DNA from 2 places in the Streptomyces sp. NBC_01476 genome. Region 2 is predicted to be linked to the other one. Evidence: riboswitches for the same ligand, from Rfam matches in the RefSeq annotation. Region 2 holds a riboswitch; the other holds the start of a gene.
The links. A riboswitch is a leader RNA that binds a small molecule or an ion and turns the genes downstream of it on or off. The one in region 2 is predicted to bind cobalamin.
Positions count from the first base shown of each region.

Region 1: another riboswitch for cobalamin. It lies ahead of OG552_RS07645 (cobalamin biosynthesis protein); the one in region 2 lies ahead of metE (5-methyltetrahydropteroyltriglutamate--homocysteine S-methyltransferase).

Region 1 is NZ_CP109446.1:1,736,266-1,742,835, forward strand. It holds gene OG552_RS07625 (alpha/beta hydrolase) at 1-138, opposite strand, end outside; gene OG552_RS07630 (class II aldolase/adducin family protein) at 298-1,068, opposite strand; gene OG552_RS07635 (inorganic phosphate transporter) at 1,174-2,406, shown strand; gene OG552_RS07640 (hypothetical protein) at 2,426-2,623, shown strand; cobalamin riboswitch at 2,744-2,873, shown strand; gene OG552_RS07645 (cobalamin biosynthesis protein) at 3,012-4,010, shown strand; gene OG552_RS07650 (cobyric acid synthase) at 4,007-5,512, shown strand; gene cobN (cobaltochelatase subunit CobN) at 5,509-6,570, shown strand, end outside.
Region 2 is NZ_CP109446.1:2,496,385-2,502,954, forward strand. It holds gene metE (5-methyltetrahydropteroyltriglutamate--homocysteine S-methyltransferase) at 1-2,276, opposite strand, end outside; cobalamin riboswitch at 2,422-2,653, opposite strand; gene OG552_RS11265 (helix-turn-helix transcriptional regulator) at 2,779-3,720, opposite strand; gene OG552_RS11270 (MFS transporter) at 3,834-5,378, shown strand; gene OG552_RS11275 (hypothetical protein) at 5,559-6,077, shown strand; gene OG552_RS11280 (glycine--tRNA ligase) at 6,154-6,570, opposite strand, start outside.

The DNA of each region.
Region 1 (6,570 bases), 760 kb from region 2:
GATCAGGCCCCCGGGGGCGGGCCCGGCGACCGACGGTTTGAGGGCGAACGCCGACCCGTACCGGCCCGCCGCCAGAGCGGCCGTACCGGCACCCACCAGGGCGATCGCAGCCACGGCTGCCACGTTTCGTAGGCGCATCGCCTTCCAGTGTGGGCGGTCGGCGGCGGACCTGCCAGGGGAGGACCGCGGTTGGGTGACGCGGGCGGATCCGGGGAAGGATTCGCTGATTGGGTGGGTTCCGCGCCGGTCCCGGACCGGGCCGGCGGCCTCGATCCCGGCGGTGGCTCCCCAGGGCCTTCAGCGCTGCCCGTAGCCCTTGAGCTTGGCGGCGACCCTGGTCATGTCCCGGTGCGAGAGGGTGCGCGGGGAGCCGGTGTCGGTGGCGGACCTGGCCATCAGCCAGACCCGGCACATCCACTCCAGCTGGGCGGTGTGGTCGTAGGCCTGGCCGAGGCTGTCGCCGTACACCAGGGTGCCGTGATTGCGCATCAGGCAACCGGTGCGGTCCCGCAGCGCCTTGAGCACCGAGCGGGCCAACTCCTCGGTGCCGTACAGCTCGTAGCGCGCCACCTGGATCTGACCACCCATCACCGCGGCCATGTAATGGACGTTGGGCAGCTTGTCGACGAGGGTGGACACGGCGGTGGCGTGGGGCGCGTGGGTGTGCACGATCGCGCGGGCCGGGGTCTCGCGGTATACGGCCAGGTGCATCGGCAGCTCGCTGCTGGGGGTGAGCGTCCCGCGCAGCTGCCGCCCGTCGAGGCCGACCGCCACCACCTCCCCGGGACCCAGCCGGTCGTACGGCACCCCGCTCGGGGTGATCAGCACCAGGTCGCCGACCCGGGCCGACACATTGCCCGAGGTGCCGACCACCAGCCCGTCGGCGACGCTGCGCCGGGCCGTGGCCAGCAGGTCCGACCAGGTCTGTTCCACCGCGTCCTGCACCGTCGGCCACCTCGCTCGTCCGTCGTGGTTCGTCTCGCTCGCTGCCGCAGAGGCATTATGCGCGGCGGCCCCCGTACACCACGGCGCCCGGTGGCGGCCGTCCGGCGTTATCGCACCGTTCATGGCCGATTCACGTCAGCACCGTGAGTACGCTGACAGTTAACCTCCCGTTCACCAATGATCCGTACGGTCAGCTCGCCCCTGCCCAACCGAACGAATCCTGGGTCCATGGAACACATCACGCTCCTGATCGGAATCGTGATCGTCACCGCACTCGTGTTCGACTTCACGAACGGTTTCCACGACACCGCGAACGCGATGGCCACCACCATCTCGACCGGTGCCATGGGGCCCCGGGTCGCGGTGGGCATGTCCGCGGTCCTCAACCTGGTCGGTGCCTTCCTCTCGGTCGAGGTCGCCAAGACGATCTCCGGCGGCATCGTGGACGAGTCGGCCGGCATCAGACCCGAGGTGATCTTCGCCGGGCTGGTCGGGGCGATCCTGTGGAATCTGCTGACCTGGCTGGCCGGCCTGCCGTCCAGTTCCTCGCACGCCCTCTTCGGCGGCCTGATCGGCGCCACCCTCGTCTCCGTCGGCACCCACGGGGTGAACGGCGACGCGGTCGTCATGAAGGTGCTGATCCCGGCGGTGGCGGCGCCCGTCGTGGCCGGTCTGGCCGCGATGCTCGCCACCCGTCTCAGCTACCGGCTCGGCCGCAGGGCCGACCCCGGGGCGACCGCCAAGGGGTACCGGGCCGGGCAGATCGCCTCCGCCGCCCTGGTCTCGCTCGCCCACGGCACCAATGACGCGCAGAAGACCATGGGTGTCATCACCCTGGCACTGATCACCGGCGGCGCCATCGCCCCGGACTCCGACCCGCCGCTGTGGGTCATCGTCACCGCGGGCAGCGCGATAGCGCTGGGCACCTATCTCGGCGGCTGGCGGATCATCCGCACCATGGGCCGCGGGCTCACCGACATCGAACCGCAGCAGGGCTTCAGCGCGCAGACCGGCGCGGCCGTCACCATCCTCACCTCCTCCCACCTCGGGTTCGCCCTGTCCACCACCCAGGTCTGCTCGGGCGCGGTGCTCGGCGCGGGCGTGGGGCGGCGCGGGTCGGTGGTGCGCTGGGGCACCGCAGGCCGGATGGTCGTGGCCTGGGGCCTCACCCTGCCCGCCGCGGGACTGGTCGCCGCGGGGGCCGCGCTGCTGGCGGACCGCGGGAACTGGGGTATCGCCGCGGTCGCGGTGATCGGCCTGGCGGGCTGCGCGGCGGTGTGGGCGGCGTCCAGGCGCCGGCCGGTCACCTACGCGAACGTCAATGACGTGGCGGCCACGGAGCCCGCGCGGCTTCCGGTGGCGCCCACCGCCGCCGCCCCGCTGCCGGCCGCCGGGTCCGCGGCGATCGCGGCGGTCATCCCGCCGCCGGCCACCCCCACCACCACGCCGACCACGGCCTGAACCGCTGAGGACCCCTGTTATGAGCATCGACTGGCACGCCCTCGGCAGCGTCTTCGCCGTCACCCTCGTCGCCACCGTCGGCCTGGTCGGCGTCTTCACCCTCGGCGTGGTCGGCCTCTCCCGGCAGACCGCGGCGCTCACCCGTACCGGCGCCTGCCTGTGCTTCGCCGCCTGCGCGGCGGCGGTCGGCTACGGCATCGACCTGATCGTCTCCTGACCCCCCGGCCGGCGCGGCCGGCGCGTGTGCCGCTCACCACACTCCGTCCCCGCAGGTCAAGGGCAGGTTGACGGGCTTTGGCGGGCGTGGTGAACTGCCGGGAGCCATACGGCGGCAGGAGAGGAAGTCCGGTGCGAATCCGGCGCGGTCCCGCCACTGTCACCGGGGAGTGCACTCCCAACCCGAACGTCACGGCCGGCTGGTCCGGCTGGAAGACCGGGAGTGCGTTGATCCGGGAGCCAGGAGACTCTCACCGCCGGTCACGTCGAGCCAGGGCGCGGACCCTGAGTGAGGACCCATGCCATGCCCGGCACGCGCGTACGCGAACGTCTCTGTGAACGGCCTTACGGTCCTTTTCCCGCCCGGAGCGTGACGGCGGTCTGAGCTGATGCGTGCCGATCGCGTGTTCGCGTACGGTGCCACGCTCGGCTTTCTCGGCGATCTCGTCGCGGGCGACCCGCGCCGCGGCCACCCGGTCGCGGGGTTCGGCCGGGCGGCGGGCGCGCTGGAGCGCCGGATGTGGCGGGACGACCGCGGCAGCGGCGCGGCCTTCGCCGCGCTGAGCTTCGGCGGGGCGCTGGGCTGCGCCGCGCTCGCCGGGCGGGCGCTGCGCGGCTCCCCTGTGCTGTCGGCCGGGCTCACCGCGCTCACCACCTGGTCGGTGCTGGGCGGTACGTCGCTGGCCCGCGAGGCGCGGCTGGTGGCGGCGGCGCTGGAGGCGGGGGATCTCGCGGCGGCCCGGCGGCGGCTTCCGCATCTGTGCGGACGGGACCCGCAGGGGCTGGACGCCGACGGGATCGCCCGGGCGGTGGTCGAGTCGGTCGCCGAGAACACCTCGGACGCCGTGGTGGGGGCGCTGGTCTGGGGCGCCCTCGGCGGGGTGCCGGGACTGGTGGGCTTCCGCGCGGCCAACACCCTGGACGCCATGGTCGGCCACAAATCCCCCCGCCATCTGCGCTTCGGCTGGGCCGCGGCCCGCCTCGACGACGTGCTGGGCTACCCGGGGGCCCGCCTCACCGCCTGCCTCGCGGTGCTGGCCGGGGGCGCGCCCCGCGCCGCGCTGCGCACCTGGCGGCAGGACGCCCGCCGCCATCCCAGCCCCAACGCGGGCCCGGTGGAAGCCGCGTTCGCCGGCGCCCTCCGGCTCCGCCTGGGCGGCACCCTGTCCTACGCGGGCCGCACCGAGCACCGCCCGGTCATGGGGGCCTGCTTCTCCCCGCCCGGCCCGCCGGACATCGAACGCGCCGTCCGCCTGTCCCGGCGGGTCAACGCCCTTGCCCTGGCCGTCTGCGTCGCCGCCTCCGCGGTCGCCGGCCGCCGCAGGTCCGGCCGGCCGGGGTTCGCCGCCGTGCCGGCACGGCCGCGGCAGCGAGGGGGCATCCGGTGAAGGGACTGCTGATCGCCGGTACGACCAGTGACGCCGGCAAGAGCGTGCTCACCGCGGGGATCTGCCGCTACCTGGTCCGCCAGGGCGTGCGGGTCGCCCCGTTCAAGGGCCAGAACATGTCGCTGAACTCCTTCGTGACGAAGGAGGGCGCCGAGATCGGCCGGGCGCAGGCCATGCAGGCGCGGGCCGCCCGGGTGGAACCCACCGCGCTGATGAACCCGGTGCTGCTCAAGCCCGGCAGCGACCGGAGCAGCCAGGTGATCGTGCTGGGCACGGCGGTCGGCGAGCTGAGCGCCCGCGGCTACCACGGCGGCCGGCAGGCCGAGTTGCTCGACACCGTGGTGGGGTGCCTGGAGGAGCTGGGGGCCGCCTACGACGCCGTGATCTGCGAGGGCGCCGGCAGCCCCACCGAGATCAATCTGCGCCGCACCGACATCGTCAACATGGCCCTGGCCCGCCGCGCCCACCTGCCCACCCTGGTGGTGGGCGACATCGACCGGGGCGGGGTCTTCGCCTCCTTCTTCGGCACCACCGCCCTGCTCTCCCCCGCCGACCAGGCCCTGATCTGCGGCTATGTCGTCAACAAATTCCGCGGCGACCCGGCCCTGCTCCAGCCCGGCCTCGACATGCTGCGGGGGCTCACCGGCCGCCCCACCCTCGGCGTGCTGCCGTACACCCACGGGCTCGGCATCGACGAGGAGGACGGCCTGCGGGTGTCGCTGCGCGGCGCCGTCCGCGCGTCGGTGGTGGCTGCCCCGCACGGCCAGGACCTGCTGCGAGTCGCGGTCGCCGCGGTCCCCCTGATGTCCAACTTCACCGACGTGGATGCCCTCGCCGCGGAACCGGGCGTCGTCGTCCGGTTCGTGGACCGCCCGCAGGAGCTGGCGGACGCCGACCTGGTGGTGCTGCCCGGCACCCGCGGCACTGTCCGCGCGCTGGAATGGCTGCACGCCCGGGGCCTCGCCGACGCGATCCGGCGGCGTGCCGCGGAGGGCCGCCCGGTGCTCGGGGTGTGCGGCGGCTTCCAGATGCTCGCCGAACGCATCGACGACGACGTGGAGTCGAGGGCGGGTACGGTCCCGGGCCTCGGACTGCTGCCGGTGCGGGTCAGGTTCGCGGCCGGCAAGACGCTGGCCCGGCCGGTGGGCAGCGCCTACGGCGAGCCGGTGGCGGGTTACGAGATCCACCACGGGGTGGCCGAACTGCTCGGTGGCGGCGAGGAGTTCCTGGACGGCTGCCGGGTCGGCGCGGTCTGGGGCACGCACTGGCACGGTTCGCTGGAGAGCGACGCCTTCCGCCGGGCGTTCCTGCGCGAGGTGGCGGCGGTCGCCGGCCGGCGGTTCGTACCGGCGCCGGACACGTCCTTCGAGGCGCTGCGCGAGGCGCAGCTGGACCTGCTCGGCGACCTGGTCGAGGAGCACATGGACACCGCCGCACTGCTGCGGCTCATCGAGGACGGCGCGCCCGCCGGCCTCCCCTTCATCGCACCGGGGGCACCATGACCACCGTTCTGCTGCTGTCCACCGCCGACACCGACCTGCTCGCGGCGCGGGCCGCCGCCGGAGCCGCGTACCGCATCGGCAACCCCTCGCGGGTGGACCCGGACAGCGAACTGCCGGCCCTGCTGGACGGGGCGGACCTGGCGGTCGTCCGGCTGCTGGGCGGGCGCCGCGCCTGGGAGCGCGGTCTTGAGGTGCTGGCCGCCTCGGGCGTGCCGACGGTGCTGCTGGGCGGCGAGCCGGTGCCCGACGCGGAGCTGATGGCGCTGTCGTCGGTGCCGGCCGGCGTCGTCGCGGAGGCGCTGCGCTATCTGGTGGCCGGCGGTCCCGGCAACCTCGCCGAACTCGCCCGTTTCCTCTCCGACACCGTGCTGATGAGCGGGGAGGGCTTCGAACCACCGCACGCCATGCCGGAGTTCGGCCGGCACGGGTCCTTCGCCCAGCGGGACGGCCGGCCGACGGTCGCGGTGCTCTTCTACCGGGCACACGAACTCTCCGGCAACACCGGCTTCGTGGAGACCCTGTGCGAGGCGATCGAGGCGAAGGGCGCCAACGCGCTGCCGGTGTACTGCGGTTCGCTGCGCGGCCTGGCGGAGACGCAGCGGACGGCGGAGGCCGCGTCCGACGGGGCACCCGACGGCGACGGCCTGTACGACCTGCTGGGCCGGGCCGACGCGATCATCACCACAGTGCTGGCGGCGGGCGGCACGGTCGCGTCCGAGGCGAGCGCGGGCGGCGACGACGAGACCTGGGACATCGGGGCGCTCGCCGACCTCGACGTGCCGGTCATCCAGGGGCTGTGCCTGACCTCCTCCCGCAAGACCTGGCAGGAGTCGAACGCGGCCCTGTCCCCGATGGACGCGGCGATGCAGGTGGCGATCCCGGAGTTCGACGGCCGGCTGATCACCGTGCCGTTCTCCTTCAAGGAGACCGGCGAGGGCGATGTGCCGGTGTACGTGGCCGATCCGGAGCGCGCCGCGCGGGTCGCCGGGATCGCGGTGCGGCACGCGGCCTTGAAGTACACCCCCAACGCCGAGAAGAAAATCGCCCTGGTCTTCACC
Region 2 (6,570 bases):
GCTACCAGATGTTCGAGGGAGCGCCGCGTTTCCGGCCAGCCGCGGGTTTTCAGGCCGCAGTCGGGGTTGACCCACAGACGGTCCGCCGGGATGGCCTCAAGTCCCTTGCGCAGCAAGGCGGTCACCTCGGCGGTGTCCGGAACGCGGGGCGAGTGGATGTCGTAGACACCGGGCCCGGCCTCACGGGGGTAGCCCTGCGCCGCCAGTTCGCCCGCGACCTGCATGTGGGAGCGGGCGGCCTCCAGGCTGATCACATCCGCGTCAAGATCGTCGATGGCCTGCACGATGTCGCCGAACTCGGCGTAGCACATGTGGGTGTGGATCTGGGTGTCGGCCCGCACCCCGCTGGTGGTGAGACGGAACGCCTCGGTGGCCCACGCCAGATACGCCGGCCGGTCGGCGGCTCGCAGCGGCAGGGTCTCACGCAGCGCGGGCTCGTCCACCTGGATCACCGCCGTGCCGGCCGCCTCCAGATCGGCGACCTCGTCGCGCAGCGCGAGCGCGACCTGGCGGGCGGTGTCGGCGAGCGGCTGGTCGTCACGGACGAAGGACCAGGCGAGCATCGTGACGGGCCCGGTGAGCATGCCCTTGACCGGGCGCGCGGTGAGCGACTGCGCGTACGTCGTCCAGCGCACGCTCATCGGCCCGGGCCGGGAGATGTCACCGGCCAGGATCGGCGGGCGCACGTAGCGGGTGCCGTAGGACTGGACCCAGCCGTGCCGGGTGGCGAGGTAGCCGCTGAGCTGCTCGGCGAAGTACTGGACCATGTCGTTGCGTTCGGGTTCGCCGTGCACCAGGACATCGAGGCCGGCCGCTTCCTGGAAGGCGATGACCTCGCGGACGGCGGCCGCCATCCGCTCCTCGTACCCTTCCGCGTCGATCCGGCCGGCCCGCAGGTCGGCGCGGGCCGCCCGCAGATCGTCGGTCTGCGGGAAGGAACCGATGGTGGTGGTCGGCAGGGGCGGCAGGTTGAGCCGCAGCCGCTGGCCGACGGTGCGCTTCGCGTACGGCTCGGCGCGGTGGTGGTCGTCGTCGCCGACGGCCGCGGCGCGGGCCCGTACCGCCGGGTCGTGGATCAGCGAAGAGCGCGCCCGGTCCGCCAAGTCGCTCTTGTTGGCGGTCAGTTCGGCCTCGATGGAGCCGGTGCCGCGTGCGAGTCCGGTGGCCAGGGTGACGATCTCGGCGGTCTTCTGCCGGGCGAAGGCCAGCCAGCGGGCGATCCGTGGGTCGATGTCCTTCTCGGCGGTGACGTCGAGCGGCACATGCAGCAGCGAGCAGGAGGCGGCGACGTCGACCCGGCCGGCGAGGCCGAGCAGGGTGCCCAGCGTCTTCAGCGACGCGCTCAGGTCGTTGATCCATACGTTGCGGCCGTCCACCACGCCGGCGACCAGCCGCTTGCCCGGCAGTCCGCCGGCCGCCGCCAGACCGTCGAGGTTGGCGGCGCCGGGACCGGTGAAGTCCAGCGCCAGACCGTCGACCGGCGCCTTGGCCAGCACCGGCAGGGCGTCGCCGAGCCGTCCGAAGTAGGAGGCGACCAGGAGCCTGGGCCGGTCGGTGAGCGCGCCGAGTTCCGCGTAGGCACGGGCGACGGCGGAAAGCTCTGCCGGGGTGCGGTCCTGCACCAGTGCCGGCTCGTCGAGTTGCACCCATCCGGCGCCCGCGGCCCGCAGGTCGGCGAGGACCTGGGCGTAGACCGGGAGCAGCCGGTCCAGCAGGGTCAGCGGTTCGAAACCGGCGGGCACGCCCGGGGCGGGCTTGGCCAGCAGCAGGTACGTCACCGGTCCCACCAGCACCGGGCGGCCGTACAGCCCGAGGGCCAGCGCCTCCCGCAACTGGGCGACCTGCTGGGTGGAATCGGCGGCGAACTCCGTATCGGGGCCCAACTCCGGTACGAGGTAGTGGTAGTTGGTGTCGAACCACTTGGTCATCTCCAGCGGCGCCGCGTCCTGGGTGCCGCGGGCCATCGCGAAGTAGCCGTCCAGCGCGTCGTTGCGGACCTCGGCGCGGTGCCGGTCCGGGATCGCGCCGACCATCACGGTGGTGTCGAGCATGTGGTCATAGGCCGAGAAGTCGCCGGTCGGCACCTCGCCGAGGCCGGCGTCTGCGAGCTGCAGCCAGTTGGCGCGGCGCAGGCCGGCCGCGGTCTGCCGGAGGGCGCCGGCGGTGACCCGGCCCTTCCAGTAGCCCTCGATCGCCTTCTTCAGCTCCCGGTCGCCGCCTTGCCGGGGATAGCCGTACACGGTGGCTCGGGGCGTCGTGACGGTCTGGTCTGTCATGGGGGCTCTCCTTCGCGAGCGGGTGTCCCGACGGTTCCGGGGACCGGGCGACGACGCGAAGGGGGAACCGGCGGGTCACCCTCGGGTGCCGCCTCGTCCCGTACCGACCCGCCCTCGGGGTCACCGGAGTTCCGCGTACGCACCGGGCGTGCGCGGGCAGCGGGCAGGTCTTCGGACTCGCGGGCACATGGACCCTGTGCCGAGGCTCAGGGCGCCACACCTACTGGCCGTCGCTTCCCAGGTCCGCAGGGACCCAGTGCGTATGACGGCGGTCGTTCCCGCTCACCGCTGCGGGGCAGTCCCGGATTCCCACCGGGTTCCCTCTTACGACGCTTCCGCCTGGCGGGCGGACGCGAACCAGCTGCACCCGCCAGCCTAGAGCGCCCCGGGCCGCGACCGGAACCGCGGCTCACCGGCGACCGGGCCCGACCTTGCTCGACAGGGCCCGAGCGGGCCCGGCCGGCACCCCGGCGGGGGCCCGGCCCCCCGCCCGGCCGCGGGCTCAGACCGCGACCGGCGCCTGCTCCGCCAGGATGCGGGCGTGCAGCCGCTCCAGCCGCTCGCGGGTGGTGGCGTCGGCCGGGGTGTACGTGGTGAGCCGGGGCCCTGCCTGCGGGCCGAGCCACAGGTGGGTGAAGTCGAAGGCGAGCGGGCCGACTTCGGGGTTGAGGTAGCGCTTGACGTGCGCCTCGGGCTGGAGGACCTCGTGCCGCTCCCAGACCTCGCAGAACTCCGGCGACGCCTGCTGCAGCCGCTTGAGCAGCGTCTTCCAGGCGGGTTCGCCGAGGTGCTGGCCCAGCGAGACACGGAACTTCGCGGCCATCAGCCGGACGTTCAGCTCGCGGTCCAGCATCCGCTCCTTCCACCGCGGGTCGGTGAAGCAGAGCCACATGATGTTGTGGTCCTCGACCGGCAGCGCGTCCAGGTCGGTGACCAGCCGGCCGTAGGTGCGGTTGTACGCGATGATGTCGTACCGGCTGTTGATGACCGCGGCGGGCAGCGGCTCCAGCTGGTCGATCATGGCCCGCACCGCGGGTGACATACCGGGGCAGTCGAGCAGCGGGTGCGGGTCGGTGGTGCCGGCCAGCGTGAAGAGGTGGCCGCGCTCGTTGCGGTCCAGCATCAGCGCGCGGGCGATGGCGTCGGCGACCTGCCCGGAGACCTGGATCTCCCGGGCCTGCTCCAGCCACGTGTACCAGGTCACCCCGACCGCGGCGAGCTGCGCGACCTCCTCGCGGCGCAGTCCGGGGGTGCGGCGCCTGCGGCCCGGCGGCAGCCCGACCTGCTCGGGTGAGATCCGCTCCCGGCGGCTGCGCAGGAAGGACGCCAGCTCGCGGCGGCGGCTCTCACCGCCGTCGGCCACTGCGCCGGACGTCGTCGCGGAGGCCACGGCGGCCGGGGTCAGGGCCGCCGATGGCGCCGCGGCGTCGATGGCTGAGGTCATGCTCCCAGGGTGCCCCATCGGGCAGCCGGTTGCCAGGTGGTCCGTATACCTGGATAAACGCTCTCTGGTACCCCCTTGGGAAGAGGTCCAGTCTGAACCATGTGACCGACCGAATGGACCCCACTTTGACCTCCCGGGCCGAGGTGCTGCCGCGCGTGACCCGCATCGGCGCACCCACCCCCGCTCCGTCCCCGTCACCCTCGTCACGTTCAGCGCCCACCAAGGCGCCCGCCAAGGCGTCCACCGAGACACCCACCAAGGCGTCCAAGGTCCCCGCCCCGACGCTCAGCGCGCTCGGCCTGCTCACCGTGCTGCTCGGCGCGGCCCTGCCGATGGTCGACTTCTTCATCGTCAACGTCGCCCTGCCCACCATCGACCGCGACCTGGACGCGGGCCCCGCGGTCCTGGAGATGGTGGTCGCCGGCTACGGCGTCGCCTACGCGGTGCTGCTGGTGCTCGGCGGCCGGCTCGGCGACATGTTCGGCCGCCGCAATCTCTTCCTGTGGGGTCTGGCAACCTTCGCCCTGACCTCGCTGGCCTGCGGACTGGCCCCCAGCGCCTGGACGCTGGTGGCCGCCCGCGTCGCCCAGGGCGCCGCCTCCGCGCTGCTCCTCCCGCAGGCGCTGGCCACCATCCAGTCCGCCACCTCCGGCAGCAGCCGCGGCAAGGCGCTCAGCTACTACGGCGCCACCGCCGGTATCGCCAGCGTCGTCGGGCAGGTGCTCGGCGGCGTGCTGGTCTCCGCGGACATCGCCGGCAGCGGCTGGCGCTCGATCTTCCTGGTGAACGTACCGATCGCCGCGGTGGCCCTGGTGCTGGCGCTGCGCTCGGTGCCGGAGACCCGCTCGGCGCACCCGGCACGGATCGACCGGTCCGGCACGGTGCTGCTCGCGGTGACCCTGATCACCCTGCTGCTGCCGCTCACCGAGGGCCGCGCGGCCGGCTGGCCGCTCTGGTCGTGGGTGCTGCTCGGCATCTCACCGTTCGCCGCCGCGGCCTTCGTGGCGGTGGAGCGGCACGGTGAACGCACCGGCGGCAGCCCGCTGCTGCCGCCGAGCCTGGTCCGTATCCACAGCGTCCGCAGCGGGCTGCTGCTGATCCTGCCGTTCTGCATCGGCTTCGGCGGCTTCATGTTCGTGCTGGCGGTGGCCATGCAGGACGGCCTGCACTTCGGGGCGCTGGCCGCGGGCGGTGCGCTGGCCCCGCTGTGCGCCGCGTTCTTCGCCGCCTCGCTGCTGGGTCCGCGGGCGGTGGCCAGGTTCGGCCGCCGCACGGTGACCGGCGGGTCGCTGCTCCAGGGCGTCGGCCTGCTGGTCCTGGCCGGCACCTTCCTGTCGGGCTGGCCGCACCTGGGGATCTGGGCGCTGGCACCGGGCATGGTGCTGGTCGGCTTCGGGCAGGGCTTCGTGCTGCCGGTGGTCTTCCGGATCGTGCTCAGCGAGGTGCCGCCGGCCCAGGCCGGAGTGGGCGGCGGTTCACTGGCCACCACCCAGCAGTCCAGCCTGGCGCTGGGCGTGGCGACCCTCGGCACGCTCTTCTTGACCCTCTCCACGTCGGTGGGTATCCGGGACGCCCTGGTCTGGACGCTGCTGGCCCAGTTGCTGACGGTGGTGGCGACGACGGCCCTGAGCACCCGGCTGCCCCGTGCGGTGGTCTGAGACCGGCGTACGGCGGTCGTCACGGACCCCGGGGTGCGGCAGCCGCGCCCCGGGGTCCGTACCGGTTCTTTCGCCGGCCGGTCATTGCGGTCCGGTATCAGTGGGCAGGCTGACGGAAGGGATTTCCGCCCTGCGGGCGTTCTCCGGGTAGTGCGAAGGACCGGAGGGAGGGGTACTGCGATGTCCGTACGTGACGTGGCGCCGCTCGGCGCCACCGTGGCCACCCCGGCCCGGACCCGGCGCCGGTGGCCCGGTTACGCGCTGGCCGCCTGCGGTGTGGCCCTGCTGCCCTGGCTGTACGTGCTCGCCACCAACCTGCCGCCGACCGCCTCCGCCCCGCACTGGGCCACCGCGTGGGTCGGGCTCGACGCCATGGAGGCGGCCGGGCTGATCGCCACCGGGCTCCTCATGGTGCGGCGCCACCCGCTGCGGGCGGCTGCCGCCGGGGCCACGGGGACGCTGCTGGTCGTGGACGCGTGGTTCGACGTGATGACGTCCACGGGGTCCGCGTTCACCACGGCGCTGGTGATGGCCTGCACGGCGGAGCTTCCACTGGCCGCGGTCTGCGTGACCGTGGCGATCCGGGTCTCCTCGGCCGCCGCCCGGGCCGAGCCCGCGGTGCGGCGGCCCACCCGCCTGCCCTCGAACAGCGGGCGGGGCGAGATCCCCCAGGACCTGCCCCGGCGGCGGGCGGGCTGACGCCGGGCGGGCCGGAAACACCGACGCCGGGCGGGCCCGGTACGGCTGGGCCCGCCCGGCGCTTGCGAAGCCGCGGTCAGCAGCCCAGCAGCCGGGAGCCGAGGTACGCCTCGACCTGGTCCAGGGAGACCCGCTCCTGCTTCATCGTGTCGCGCTCGCGGACCGTCACCGCGTTGTCCTCAAGGGTGTCGAAGTCCACCGTGACGCAGAACGGCGTGCCGATCTCGTCCTGGCGGCGGTAGCGGCGGCCGATCGCGCCCGCGTCGTCGAACTCGATGTTCCAGTTCTTGCGCAGCGCGGTGGCCAGGCCCTTCGCCTTCGGCGAGAGCTCGGGGTTGCGGGAGAGCGGCAGGACCGCGACCTTGACCGGCGCCAGCCGCGGGTCGAGCCGCATGACGGTCCGCTTCTCCATGACGCCCTTGGCGTTGGGCGCCTCGTCCTCGTTGTACGCGTCCAGCATGAACGCGAGCATCGCCCGGTTCACCCCCGCCGC